Regions from separate parts of the Providencia sp. PROV200 genome, predicted to be linked through region 2. Evidence: predicted binding sites of a transcription regulator. Region 2 holds the regulator's gene; the other holds the start of a gene.

What was found. The regulator Fur, encoded in region 2, represses iron uptake genes when iron is present. The targets are predictions, from matches to a motif close to ATAATAATGAGAACNACTATCAA.
Region 1: a site for Fur is predicted at 4,036-4,058, ahead of ygiD (4,5-DOPA dioxygenase extradiol). Genes of this name have one in related genera too.

The regions. Positions count from the first base shown of each region.
Region 1 is NZ_CP096307.1:3,433,536-3,440,940, reverse strand. It holds gene glnE (bifunctional [glutamate--ammonia ligase]-adenylyl-L-tyrosine phosphorylase/[glutamate--ammonia-ligase] adenylyltransferase) at 1-798, shown strand, start outside; gene hldE (bifunctional D-glycero-beta-D-manno-heptose-7-phosphate kinase/D-glycero-beta-D-manno-heptose 1-phosphate adenylyltransferase HldE) at 891-2,318, shown strand; gene ubiK (ubiquinone biosynthesis accessory factor UbiK) at 2,428-2,694, opposite strand; FMN riboswitch at 2,927-3,078, shown strand; gene ribB (3,4-dihydroxy-2-butanone-4-phosphate synthase) at 3,236-3,889, shown strand; gene ygiD (4,5-DOPA dioxygenase extradiol) at 4,128-4,931, shown strand; gene M1E86_RS15700 (glutathionylspermidine synthase family protein) at 5,014-6,177, opposite strand; gene M1E86_RS15695 (DUF1190 family protein) at 6,184-6,885, opposite strand; gene tolC (outer membrane channel protein TolC) at 7,285-7,405, opposite strand, start outside.
Region 2 is NZ_CP096307.1:1,368,081-1,375,485, reverse strand. It holds gene M1E86_RS06115 (type I secretion system permease/ATPase) at 1-571, shown strand, start outside; gene ybfE (LexA regulated protein) at 741-1,034, shown strand; gene fldA (flavodoxin FldA) at 1,189-1,716, shown strand; gene fur (ferric iron uptake transcriptional regulator) at 1,987-2,436, shown strand; gene M1E86_RS06095 (bactofilin family protein) at 3,072-3,605, shown strand; gene chiP (chitoporin ChiP) at 3,772-5,169, opposite strand; gene M1E86_RS06085 (SDR family NAD(P)-dependent oxidoreductase) at 5,732-6,526, shown strand; gene ansB (L-asparaginase 2) at 6,624-7,405, opposite strand, start outside.

The DNA.
Region 1 (7,405 bases), 2.1 Mb from region 2:
TATGGTTTTGCAGTGTTAGGTTATGGAAAGCTAGGTGGCTGGGAATTGGGTTATAGTTCGGATTTAGACCTCGTTTTTCTCTTCGATTGTCCTTTAGATGTCGTCACCAATGGCGAACGTTCCATTGATGCTCGCCAATTTTATTTGCGTGTCGCTCAGCGCATTATCCATTTGTTTAGTACTCGAACCCCTTCTGGTGTGTTGTATGAAGTTGATGCGCGACTTAGGCCTTCCGGTGAGTCAGGAATGTTAGTCAGTACAATACAATCATTTGATGACTACCAAAAAAACGATGCTTGGACATGGGAACATCAGGCGCTAATTCGAGCCCGAATGGTGTTTGGTGATGAGGATTTACAACGGAAATTTATACACACTCGCCACGAAACTTTGTGTATGCCAAGAGAACCTCAAACTCTGCAGCAGCAAGTGCGCGATATGCGGTTAAAAATGCATCAGCACTTAGGAAGCCATCAAGCCAATGTGTTCGACTTAAAAGCTGATCCAGGCGGGATCACTGATATTGAATTTATCGCGCAATACTTAGTGTTGCGTTTCGCTTCAGAAAACAATGTGTTAACACGTTGGTCTGATAATGTGCGTATTTTCGAACTAATGACGCAATATGGTTTCATGCCTGAAGATGAGGCGAATGCTTTAACTCAAGCGTATGTCACGATGCGTAATGAACTCCATCACTTAGCATTACAATCGTTGCCAAGCCGCGTTGAAATAAACCAATTTACTCAACAACGTGAACAAGTTTTAGCAAGTTGGCAAAAATGGCTTGAAGGATAAAGAACAAACGCATTTTATTTAGCTAAACAGCGCAATATGCTAGTATTGTTGCTAATTATTATCAGATTTCCTTTTTAAGACTGGAGTGCAGGATGAAAGTAACTCTTCCGGATTATAAACAAGCCGGTGTGCTGGTGGTTGGTGATGTTATGTTAGACCGTTATTGGCATGGTCCTGCAAACCGAATTTCGCCAGAAGCCCCTGTTCCGGTGGTTAAAGTCACGATGGTAGAAGAGCGTCCCGGTGGTGCAGCTAACGTCGCGATGAATATTGCTTCATTAGGGGCAAACTCCCGCCTTGTGGGGTTAACTGGGATTGACGACGCGGCAAAAGCTCTAACTGAAAATTTAAATGCGGTGCAGGTGCGGTGTGATTTTGTCGCTATTCCAACCCATCCAACCATTACTAAATTACGTGTACTTTCTCGCAATCAGCAACTTATTCGTCTTGATTTTGAAGAAGGTTTTGAAAACGTGGATGTAGCCCCCGTACTGGAGCGCATAGAACAAGCACTGCCACACATTGGCGCACTAGTGCTGTCTGATTACGCAAAAGGGGCGTTAACTCATGTTGAAAAGATGATAGCGCTCGCGAACAAGGCCAATGTTCCCGTTTTGATTGACCCGAAAGGAAACAATTTTGAACGTTACCGCGGGGCAACATTATTGACGCCAAATATGTCTGAGTTTGAAGCGATTGTTGGGCCATGTAAAAACAACCAAGACGTTGAAGAAAAAGGCATGAAGCTGCTTCATTCATTGGAGCTTAAAGCCCTGTTAATTACGCGTTCAGAGCAAGGTATGAGCCTGATCCGCCGTGATGAAGCCCCATTGCATTTACCGACTCAGGCACAAGAAGTGTTTGACGTGACGGGGGCAGGGGATACGGTCATTGGTGTTCTCGCTGCCTCTATTGCATCTGGCCGCCCATTACATGAAGCCTGTGCACTAGCTAATGCCGCAGCAGGCGTGGTGGTGGGCAAATTAGGGACTTCAACAGTTTCGCCTATTGAATTAGAAAACGCTATTCGTGGCCGTGCTGACACTGGTTTTGGTGTTATGACGGAAAGTGAATTAAAACAAGCGGTTGAGAATGCAAGACTGCGCGGTGAACGTGTGGTGATGACGAATGGTTGTTTTGATATTCTCCATGCAGGGCATGTGTCGTATTTAGCTAACGCGCGTAAATTGGGTGACCGCCTAATTGTGGCGGTCAATAGCGATGCATCGACGCGCCGCTTAAAGGGGGAAACACGTCCAGTCAACCCATTAGAACAGCGAATGACCGTACTCGGAGCGCTAGGATCCGTTGATTGGGTCGTCGCTTTTGAAGAAGACACTCCGCAACGCTTAATCGCAGAAGTTCTGCCAGACATCTTAGTTAAAGGGGGGGATTACCGCCCTGAAGAGATAGCGGGCAGTGCTGAAGTGTGGGCTGCTGGAGGCGAAGTTAAAGTCCTTAACTTTGAAGATGGTATTTCTACAACCAATATCATTAAAAATATTATGAAAACGAGTTAATTTATCATTATTAATTAATTAGTTAGTTAAAAACCTCACGTGCGTATGTAAAAACGCCGTGAGGTTTTTATTTATCTAAAATTAAAGTGGGGGCACTTTTTCAATTTAATTACTCAGCCGTTTTTTCTTCTACATCTAAATGGGCTTCAAGTGCGCTAACGCGTTGTTCCATCTTCGCTAATTTTTCACGGGTGCGTAATAAGACTTGAGTTTGAATATCAAATTCTTCACGGCTGACTAAGTCTAATTTACCGAGTTGTGATTGTAATAGTGAACGCAGTTTTTTATCAAAATCTTCACCTAAATCACGCACGCCTTGTGGTAAAGCGCCTTGAATTTGGCGGGCAACTTGTTCAATTTTTTTCGGATCGAGCATTTCGCGGGTCCTTAAGTTTATCAAAATATTGTTGTGAATTGTTGGGACTAGTTTAATACCTCTTGCTGCCTTGCGCTAGCTTGAATTATTTAGGGAGAGGTTTAGAACCGATAGTGAAATTAACCTTGATAACGCTAAGTTTTTATTCATGTTTTTTGGCTAAAAGTGTGAGTCGTTCACCAATTTTGATTATCATCGTTGCGAACTTGAATTATTGGCGTTATATTAATTGCGTATATCTCAGGGCGGGGTGAAAGTCCCCACCGGCGGTAAACATGCATCACGCATGAAGCCCGCGAGCGCTTTACCATTCTGTGGTAAAGGTCAGCAGACCCAGTGTGAATCTGGGGCCGACGGTTATAGTCCGGATGGGAGAGAATTAACAGTATCTGCATGTTTGTGCTGTTACGCACAATAGTGTTCTGCATACCTGAATAGGTAAATGCCTCTTATTGGCTATTTATATATTCCCCATTTCTCGTATTCCTAAGACTGCCTTGATTCTGGTAACTAGTTAATAACTATTTAAGAGGTTTTTACCATGGATCATTCGCTACTTTCTGTATTCGGTAACCCTATCGAACGTGTTGAAAATGCTATCGAGGCTTTACGCCAAGGTAAAGGTGTTCTTGTTCTTGATGATGAAGATCGTGAGAACGAAGGCGATTTAATTTTTGCAGCAGAAACCATGACCGCTGAACAAATGGCATTTACCATTCGCTATAGCAGTGGGATCGTCTGTCTTTGTATCACTGAAGAGCGTCGTAAGTTGCTCGAATTACCGATGATGGTGGAAAATAACACCAGCCAAAACCAAACAGGTTTCACGGTAACTATCGAGGCCGCAAAAGGGGTTACAACGGGCGTTTCTGCCGCAGATCGTATTACCACTATTCGTGCTGCAATCGCAGACAACGCCGTTCCAGCCGACCTAAATCATCCAGGCCACGTTTTCCCATTACGTGGGCGTGATGGCGGGGTATTAGCGCGTCGTGGCCACACTGAAGCGTCTATCGACCTTGCAACTCTAGCGGGTTTTAAACCTGCCGGTGTGCTGTGTGAGTTAACCAATGATGATGGTTCTATGGCTCGCACCCCTGAAGTGGCTGCGTTTGGTAAGCAACATGGTTTGACTGTGGTGACGATTGAAGACTTAGTTCAGTATCGTCTGTTGCAGGAAAAGAAAGCGAGCTGATCCTCTTAGAGGAAGAGCTCTAGATAGAGGTTTTGATAAGTTTAAATATTAATAAGCTAAGTTATTTAAATTATTAATAGTACGTTAAGCATATAGAATATCTTGAAGGCCACTGAGTTGCACACCTCGTGGCCTTTTCAATTTTTTTGATGATCATACTCATAATTAGCTCACTGTGTTTTTTGCTGAAAAGCGTATGCTGTGGGGAGAAACTAATTGAGTTGGAGTTTAAATCATCATGTCGGTAAATACTTCAGTGGTAAAAAATAAGCTTCCTGCCATTTTTATTGGCCATGGTAGCCCTATGAATGCGATTGAGGATAATCCTTACACTCAAGCATGGGAGAAACTGGGTAAAATCTTACCTCGGCCAACTGCGATTTTGGTGATTTCAGCCCACTGGTATACGCGTGGCACTGCTGTGACTTCGATGTTAAAACCCAAAACTATTCATGATTTTGGCGGTTTCCCCGAAGCTTTGTATCAAATCGAATATCCAGCTCCTGGTTCTCCTGAATTAGCTCAGCAAGTTGCTTCATTATTAGCTCCTGAGCCCATTTACCTTGATGAACAAGAGTGGGGGTTAGACCATGGTACATGGGAGATCTTAGTGCGTATGTATCCAGAAGCCGATATCCCTGTGATCCAGCTGAGTATCGATGGTAGTAAACCTGCTACTTGGCTCTACGATCTCGGGAAAAAGTTATCGGTTCTACGAGAGGAAGGTGTACTAATTATGGGTAGCGGCAACGTGGTACACAATCTGCGGGCGATGAATTGGCAAAATGCTCATGCCGAGCCGTATCCATGGGCAATATCTTTTGAGAAGTTTGTGTATGACAATCTGCAAAGTCATGAAATTCCCCATCCGCTGACTAAAGGATTGGAACGGGAGGATGGGAAATTATCGAATCCATCACCAGAACATTACTTGCCTATTTTGCCTATTTTAGGGACGTGGGATGGGCGAGAAGAGATCAGCACACCGATTGAAGGAATTGTGTCGGCGTCGTTAAGTATGTTGTCTATTCAGGTAGGATAAACTTTTCGGCAATAGAATGAATTGATAAAAAAGCCCAAATCATATTGCTATGTTTGGGCTGAGCTTTTAATTTTAAATACGATTAATCGATGATCGTATGTGGATAAAAGCGTGATAAGTCTTGAGTGATCAGTTCTTTATCTTCACGAATACAGATCCCTGCAGGTTGATCATTCACCAACCAGCTTCCGACTAAGGTGTAGCTACCTTCAAATTGTGGAAGTGGATGGAATTGTTGAATAATCATACCTTCTTCGCCGTATGGGCCGTCTGCGGCTGCAATTTCCTTGCCATTTTCGATAATACGGATATTGGCACCTTCACGAGAAAATAGTGGCTTAATAACGTATTTTTCGAGTTCTGGCTGGGTTTTGCCATCAGCGAAATAAGCAGGCAGTAAATTTGGGTGATCAGGGAACATTTCCCATAACATCGGCAATAAGGCCTTGTTAGAAATGATGCTCTTCCATGCAGGCTCTAACCAGCGCACGCCAGCGTCTTGCAATTTGGTCGAGAAAATTTCTCTTAGCATAAATTCCCATGGATACAATTTGAACAGGTTACTAATCACCTGATCCTGAGTATCCGAAAACTCGCCTTTTTCACCTAAACCAATTTCATCGATATATAAGAATTCAGTGGCAACCCCCGCTTCATTGGCACAATCTTGTAAATATTGAACGGTACCGCGATCTTCTTCTGTGTCACGGCAACAAGACATATGCAGCAAGCGGAAGCCATACTGATCTTTTAATTGCGTAAAACGCTCGATCAATTGTTCTTGAATACTATTAAACTGATCGGCATTTTCAGGTAATTTTCCTGCTTCAATTTGATCTTCTAACCAGATCCATTGGAAAAATGCAGACTCGTATAATGAGGTTGGAGTATCCGCGTTATTTTCTAAAAGCTTAGGAGGGTTAATACCATCGTAAGCAAGGTCAAGCCTAGAATATAGCGAAGGTTGCTCGCTTTTCCATGAGCTGCGAACAAATTCCCAACAATGTTTAGGGATCTGAAAACGCACCATTAACTCATCGCTTTCAACAACACGTTCAACCACTTTTAGGCACATTTGATGCAACTGCTCGGTTGCATCTTCGATTTCTTCAATTTGTGCCATCGTGAATTGGTAATACGCGTCTTCTGACCAATAAGGCTCACCATACATAGTGTGAAATTCAAAGCCAAACTCAGAAGCTTTTTCGCGCCAGTTTGGGCGCTCTACTATAGGAACTCGTTTCATTACTTATCAACCACCCATCGAACGGGAAGAAGTTGATTTTGCAGAAGAAGATGAACGTTGTGCCATCGCTTGTTTATTGACGGTGTCACCAAAACCGCCACGAGTCACGGTTGAAGTTGTTGGTGGCTTAGGTGCCATGGCGGTTTTTGGTACGCTCATTGAACGACCACCTGCAACAGCAGGACCATAGCTTTTACCTGAAGCGTCAACAAATTTACCGTTGGCTGGGCTCGCTGGGTTTTTCGAGCTGAATAATGGTTGTGATGCAGCGCTACCGCCCATCATACGGCCCATCATATAACCCATCATTAATGGCATCCACATACTACCGCCACTGCTTTGTGCTTGGGCGGTTTGTTCACCATTTGTTGAGCTAGTGCCTGCAAGGCCCGCTTGAGCAGGGGCTTGAGTACACATAGATTCACCAAACTCAGCAATACAGTCAGCCTGAGTTTCATATTTAGGTGCAGTTTTAGCGGCTTCTTGTAGTGCATTATTGTAAGCGACGGTGCACTGTTCGGCTTGTGATGGGTTCGCTTGGCTACAATCTTGCGCGTTAGTGTACAGTGATACAGTTTCATCGCTTTCTTCACAAGCGGAAAGCATAAATACGGCACTGACCGCGACAGCCACAGGCGCTAAACGGTATGAACGCCAAGACTTACGGAAGGCGCTCTGATTAATATCTTTGGTACGCTTCATGGTCATGGTAATTACCCTGAATTTAATTAAGTAAGATGTTTTTAGATGTTAGCTCTAGGATAGGGGATAACCGCTGAAAATTAAAGCAGAAATATAGGAGAAATGGGCTGAATTTATCATTTTGATAACTTTCTGCTATTTTTTTCTAATTAGCATGGTATTTATTGAAGAGGAAAATAATATTTTTATTTGATATCAATAAATTAACTACAGGTTATTTTTTGTTCTAAAACGTAGTGAACAGAGTGAGAATTCACTGAATTTGTGCCATAGGATAATGAAAAGGGGTTGTAAGCGGGCCAATTAGTACAAATTCGCAATTCTAACCGATTTACTTGGCTTCCTTCAAAAAATAACCCGCTATATAAGCGGGTCATTATATCATTTTCAAATAAACTAAGAATTTTAGTTCATTTTTGGCGCATTGGTACTACGAATAATACTAGTTGCAGAGGTTGAAATCTCTTTACCTAAGTTCGCATTCAAACGTGCAATATCGTCTTCGTTCAATGTACCACGAGCAAAT
Region 2 (7,405 bases):
GCTTTATGTCCCACAACATGGGCAAGTTATTGTTGATGGTATGGATCTCGCGGTCGCAGATACCGTTTCATTACGCCGAAAAATGAGCGTCGTATTACAAGAAAGTACCTTATTCGTCGGGTCTATCGCTGATAATATTCGATTAAGTCATCCACAAGCGACTGACGAACAAGTTATTCACGCTGCAAAATTGGCTGGTGCTTATGAATTTATCATGACATTGACTGATAATTTTAATTATCCCTTATCAGAAAAAGGATCGAATCTTTCAGGTGGTCAACGTCAACGAATTGCACTTGCGCGTGCGTTGCTCACCGAACCCGATATTTTAATTCTCGATGAAGCAACTTCCGCTCTCGATTACGAGTCAGAAGCCGCCATTATGGAAAATATGCCATTAATTACTCAAGGAAGAACCGTCATTAGCATTGCTCATCGGCTAAATACGATTATGCACGCTGATAGGATATGTGTGATTTGCCAAGGAGAAGTACACGAGATGGATACTCACGAAAACTTACTCAACTCAAATGGCTTATACGCCAATTTATGGTACCAACAAACGCAATAACATGGATAAAAAAGCATCACGTCTATGGCAAGTGGTGCTTTTTTACTAAAAGTGCTCATTTTACAACCAATTAAACCAAATCATGATAGATGAAGCTATAGCACAAGGGAATTAGCTAGGGTATCATGGCGCGCTGAATTACTGGCACACCCTTTTAGCAGTTATAAACATGGCAAAAGAACAAACAGACCGAACTACGCTAGATTTGTTCGCTGAGGAACGAAGGCCTGGGCGACCTAAAACAAGCCCGCTATCACGGGATGAACAATTAAGGATCAACAAACGCAACCAACTGAAACGAGATAAAGTGAAAGGATTGCGCAGAGTTGAATTGAAACTGAACGAAGAAGCTGTCGCGGTATTGAATCAGTTAGCTGAAGATAAAAATATAAGCCGTAGTGAATTGATCGAAGAAATTTTAATGTCACAACTTGAGCATGTTGATACATCAATACTCAAATAGCGTTATCTTGGTAAATCACACAAATTTGACAGACTTAGCAACATTTTTTCGCCAAAATAAGGCGTAATATTCTATCTATTTTCGTTCTAAATGGGCTCTAGAAGGCGAGTTATCACCTCTAGCTCTCTTAGAAAAACAAGAGGTTAATCACTTTATGGCAGTCATAGGCATTTTCTTCGGAAGTGACACAGGTAACACAGAAAATATTGCCAAAATGATCCAAGAAAGATTAGGCAAAGATGTAGCAGAAGTTCACGATATCGCAAAATGTAGCAAAGAAGATATTGAAGCTTTTGACATTCTACTTCTCGGTATTCCAACTTGGTATTATGGTGAAGCCCAATGTGATTGGGATGATTTCTTCCCTACTCTCGAAGAAATTGATTTCGAAGGTAAACTTGTCGCCTTATTTGGTTGCGGAGACCAAGAAGACTACGCTGAATATTTCTGTGATGCAATGGGTACGATCCGCGATATTATCGAACCTCGTGGTGCAGTTATTGTTGGTCATTGGCCAACTGAAGGTTATCACTTTGAAGTATCCAAAGGCATGGCAGATGACAACCACTTTATTGGTTTAGCGATTGATGAAGATCGTCAACCTGAGCTAACTGATGAACGTGTTGATGCATGGGTAAAACAAATCTCTGAAGAAATGTCTTTAGCTGAAATTTTAGGCTAATAGGTCATGTAAAGAACCCTTACCCATAGGTTACGCCACTGTTTTGCACAAAATGAATCATCTAAGCCAGTGGCATAATCTAAAATAACCGATAAGGTATCCTAATAGGATAGGTTCTCACGAGATTATCAAAATAATGAGACAATGCATGGTTTCTATTTTTATTTTCCATGCCTATAATTGTAAATCAGTTTAGAAGACAACTGTATTGATGTTAAAAATGTCTCATTATTGTTAAATTTATGATTTAAGATACAGGACAAAACCCGCATGACAGACAACAATAAAGCATTGAAAAATGCTGGACTCAAAGTCACTCTTCCAAGATTAAAAATTTTGGAAGTACTTCAAGAGCCTGAGTGCCACCACGTCAGTGCGGAAGATCTCTATAAAAAGCTGATCGATATGGGTGAAGAGATCGGGTTAGCAACCGTATACCGCGTATTGAACCAATTTGATGATGCCGGTATCGTTACCCGTCACAACTTCGAGGGTGGTAAATCTGTATTCGAATTAACCCAGCAACATCACCATGACCATTTAATCTGTTTAGATTGTGGAAAAGTGATTGAGTTTACTGACGAATCCATTGAAACCCGCCAAAAAAATATCGCTGCTCGCCATGGCATTAAACTATCTAACCATAGTTTATATCTATATGGTCATTGCGCAGATGGCGATTGCCGTGACAATGCTGACGCACACGAAGCCAAAGAGTAACAGTATTCAACCATCGTTGATGAAACGTAATGGTTAAAAATGCCAAAACCCTGATAAAACAATTTTATCGGGGTTTTTTATTTTAAGTATTGATACTCTTACACTCTATTAGTGATAATTCCTAGTGAATAACCTAAACATAACTATTTACCACTAGATCTCGCCGATAATACGAATTTTATTAAAAACCTTAATAGTTGCAATTCAAATCAAAATCTTTATATTATTTCACGGATAATTATAATTTGTTATCTAGAATTATGCTTTACCAATCAATGTGGTATATAAATAACATCATAGATGATTTCTATCATTTCATACTATTTAAAATTATTTAATTACCTTACTATAATTTTAACTCTAAATTAGAGAGTTAGTGATTCAAATGTAGTCATAAAGTTAACGTACAATTTAAATGTGTAATTGTATTTATTGGCTAAACTTATTGAGTACTTTAGCAATTTGTAAGAGATTAACTGATGAAAAAAACATATCTTTTTCTCAATACAAGTTTTTTCTTCTGGTTTCTTACTTTAATAGGGTGGTTCTTTAGTTATTTAACTAGCGCCTTATTTTCGTTTGCATTATCAATACTGTTCTTGATCGTACACTTCAATCAAAAAAAGGTAAGTAAAATGTTCACCAAAAGACAAAACAAGCCCGCGCCTACAGCGACTCCCCCTTCGGTAAGTCATGAGCCTGAAGTGACTGTAAAGATAGAAGAACAAGTCACACTATCAACCCCAACGATTAGTGAAGAAAAAACGAATACAATTATCTCTAGGGACGTTGTTTTTGAAGGAAATATAACCTCTAATGAGCAAGTGCATATCTATGGAAAAGTCATTGGGAATATAACCGGAAAAGATAATACGGTTAAAGTCATGTTAAACGGCCAAGTGACAGGAAATATCACCTGCAAAGAACTGGTGGTAAATGGGCGTATTGAAGGTGAATGCCACTCTGATACTATCAGTATTGAAAATAATGGAGAAATCCACGGTACTATCCATTACAGCAGTTTATCGATTAAAAAAGGTGGGATTTTATCTGGTCAAGCACAAGTTAAAAATCCAGCTCATCATTCAGAAAAAGTTACCGTATTAAAAGATAAACTAAAACAAGACGCTTTGATACTCAATGAAAGTGTAAATAATGCATCTTTATAATCACAATAAAAATAAGGTGAAAATACTCACCTTATTTTTAAGCTTTAATATAGGCATTTATCCTTACGCTAATATCCCATTCATTATTAAAAATATAAGGTAATACCTTTTAATGACTGCCATGGTTTCCCCTATAGCAGTCATTGTGACTAAAATATTTTATACTTTAAAATACAGTAAATGGCATCATCACCATAAACTTAATATCTTTTTCATCTTGGAAGATATTTCCGTAACCACCGCCATAGCTCGGAATATCTGTATGATTATCATACTTGGTAAAATGCAGCTTAAATAGTGTATCTTTTGCTCTACCTGACTGCACGGTATATAAAATATCAAAGTTCCATGCACTTTCTTTTAAGCGTACATCTTGAGCATATTGGCTATTCGTACTTGGTTTAGCGTCCCATCCATAAATATATGAGGTTCCAACCTTCCATCCAGCTAAATCCCAATTTTTTAAATCATACATAACACCCGCCATAACGGCTTTTTCATTATTAGCATTCCAGTCTGAACGGCCATCCCACCAGATATCCATGCGGCCATTTGATGTTGCCCAACCAGGGGTCATACGCTGTAGGAAATAACCTTGATTACCTTTAGCTTTTACATAGGTTCCCTCAACTTTAAAATCAAACTCATCGTAAGTGTAACCTAATGTCATCGCTTGCAACCAAGCTAAGCCGTCATAAACATCGTTAACTCCGCCGTCTGAAACCTTGTCTTTTGCTCCATAAAATTGATAAGACATACGTAAATCACGACCTACAACAGGAGCCGCATAAGAAACTTTGGCAAAATATTGATCCATATAACTTTTAGCTTGCCCATATGCACCTTCAAGAACTAGATTGTTTTTAAAGTCATATTTAAAGCCAATTGAGTATAAATAGCTGATCCCAGTTTTACCATCCGCTTCACGAAAGTCATACATACTACGGTACCAAGGCGCTTTATAGCGGTCGGTCCACATATAGGACATGCTCAGCTCGCCATTTTGCTCAAAATCAAACACCCCACCTACCTCTAACCCGCGGTATGTCCCAGGCATGTAGCTCCAGTGGGAAGCTAATAGAGTTTGTCCCGTTGGTTGAATATAGCCTCCTCTCCCCCAGAAAGGGCCATATTTTAGTTTTGCAGCGGCCTTATAGAAAGTCACACCACTGCGATCCCCGGTCCATTTTTCATCCCAACGTGATTTTGCATCACTAAATCCGATTTCATTTGGCGCAGCAGGCCCACTATTTGATAACTCAATGGCAGTAAAACCGGCTAAATCAAGCCCGATGATGTCTTGGAAATAACCGGATGAAAAATCGAGACTCGCATTAAATGTTGAGTGCTTAAGATTATCTGCATATTTTTTATATTTATCGCTATTTGGGTCTAAATCTTTACGTGAACGATCTCGCTGCCAGTAATAAAGACCACCAGTAAGTTTTGAATCCTCAAGAAATTGTTCTGCATGCATGATAGGCTGATAACCGATAGGAAGCATCGCAATCGCAATTTTTAAGACGAGCAATTTCCTGCCAGTATTGACATTTTTATTAACCATTCTTGTATTCCTCTAATATTTTTTAATTTTATTTTTCGGCCGAAATACGATTTAACTTTCCATTTAAATCTAAATATTCACAATGAGTTATGCCTCTTGCGATGTATTTAGCCTATTTTTTGCAACGCGAATTATCAACACAGATACAGGCTTTGTTGCCAAAATATGATCAACGGCACATTAATTTTAATTAACTGCCATCATCACCGGTGATGACCTTACTAAAAATGAAATTTAATATATTGATAAATATGAAAAATAATGAAGAGAAACCCATTAGGTGGGGCTTAAGATAAAATCAGTAAATTAACCCTTTGGACCTTAATTTTTGCTATTTGATAAGAATTCTCTAATTTCTATCACCACATTGACCTAATTGTCTTAAAAAAAATCAGATACTGAGTGAAATGATTAGGATAAATGTTGTTATGCTGAAAAATAACATACATATATATAAAATTTACCAATAAATAATAAAATAAAATTAACAGCATTAATAAGAAAAGCCTCGTATTGGTATTTGATATTATAAACTCTCCTTTTCAACATAAAGAGTTCATCTATGAAAATAGACTTAACAGGTAAACGTGCATTAGTCAGCGCATCAACAGCTGGAATTGGCTATGCTATCGCTAAAGGTCTCGCTAATTGTGGCGCAGAAGTTTTGATTAATGGCCGCAATGAAGGGCGCGTTAATGATGCAGTTTCTCGCTTGAAAAAAGAGTTACCAAACGCCAAGGTATTTCCAGCTATCGCGGATGTCAGTGATGCAAAAAGCGTTGATAAGCTACTCAGCGAAATTAATGAAATTGATATTTTGGTTAATAATGCGGGTATTTATGGGCCAGAAGATTTCTATACAATGGATGATGCTAACTGGGATAATTACTGGCAAACAAATGTGATGTCCTCGGTGCGTTTATCCAGAGCCTTACTTCCTGCAATGGTAAAAAAAGGCTGGGGCCGTGTGGTATTTATCTCATCGGAATCGGCGCGCAATATCCCTGCGGATATGATCCACTATGGTGTGACTAAAACGGCTATGCTCTCTCTTTCTCGAGGGCTAGCAAAATATGTCGCCGGTAGTGGTGTTACCGTAAATAGTGTCTTACCGGGGCCAACACTGTCTGATGGTTTTGCCAATATGATGGAAGATGAAGCTGCGAGAACGGGGAAATCGCTTGAAACCCTCTCAAAAGAGTTTGTGATGGCTCACCGCCCAAGCTCAGTGATCCAACGCGCAGCGACTGTCGAAGAAGTTGCTAATATGGTGGTTTATACCTGCTCTGAGCAAGCGTCAGCCACTTCCGGTGCGGCCTTACGTGTTGATGGTGGAGTTATCGATGATATTGTGTAATTCGTGGATTCAATAATATTACATTAATGTCACAGCAAAACTAACGGGGTACAGGCTACTGCACCCCGCTGTATTAAATTAACACTTATTTTAATAATTAGTATTTCTCAAATAATGCCTGAATTTGCTGAGGATCCTTAGTCTGGGTTAATGCTAATTGTAGCAACACACGCGCTTTTTGCGGGTTTAACCTTTCTGAAGCAACAAATCCATATAAGTTATCATCCACTTCGGCATTTCTTGTTGTATAACCTGTTGGTACACGGCTTGAACGAACGACAACTACGTCTTCTTTGGCTGCTTTTGCTAAAGCGTCAAATACCGCTTTATACATATTACCGTTACCCACACCTGCGCTTACAATTCCTTCAACCCCTTCTTCTCTCAAGGCTTTCACAGGAGCGGCTGAAGCATTAGCATAATTGTAAACAATACCTACTGCAGGAAGCTTTTCGAGCTTACTGACATCGAATGCTGCTCTATCACCACGTGGTTGCGGTGCTTGGAAATAGGTAACTTTACCATCATGAATAAAGCCTTCTGCCCCACCATTAACGGCATCAAATGCCTGTACTTCAGTGGTGCTCATTTTCATCACATTACGGCCTTGCACAACTTTATCGTTCATTGCCATCAAAACACCACGCTCTGCGGCAGACTTATCTGTCGCTAAAACCACCGCGTTATATAAGTTCAGAGGGCCGTCCGCTCCCAAAGCCGTTGAAGGGCGCATTGCACCAACCAAAACAATAGGCTTTTTACATTGCGTAGTTAAATCAAGAAAAAATGCTGTTTCTTCTAAAGTATCAGTACCATGTGTGATTACAAAACCATCCGTTTTATCACAGTCCTGGTTAATTTTTTTCGCCAGTGTCAGCC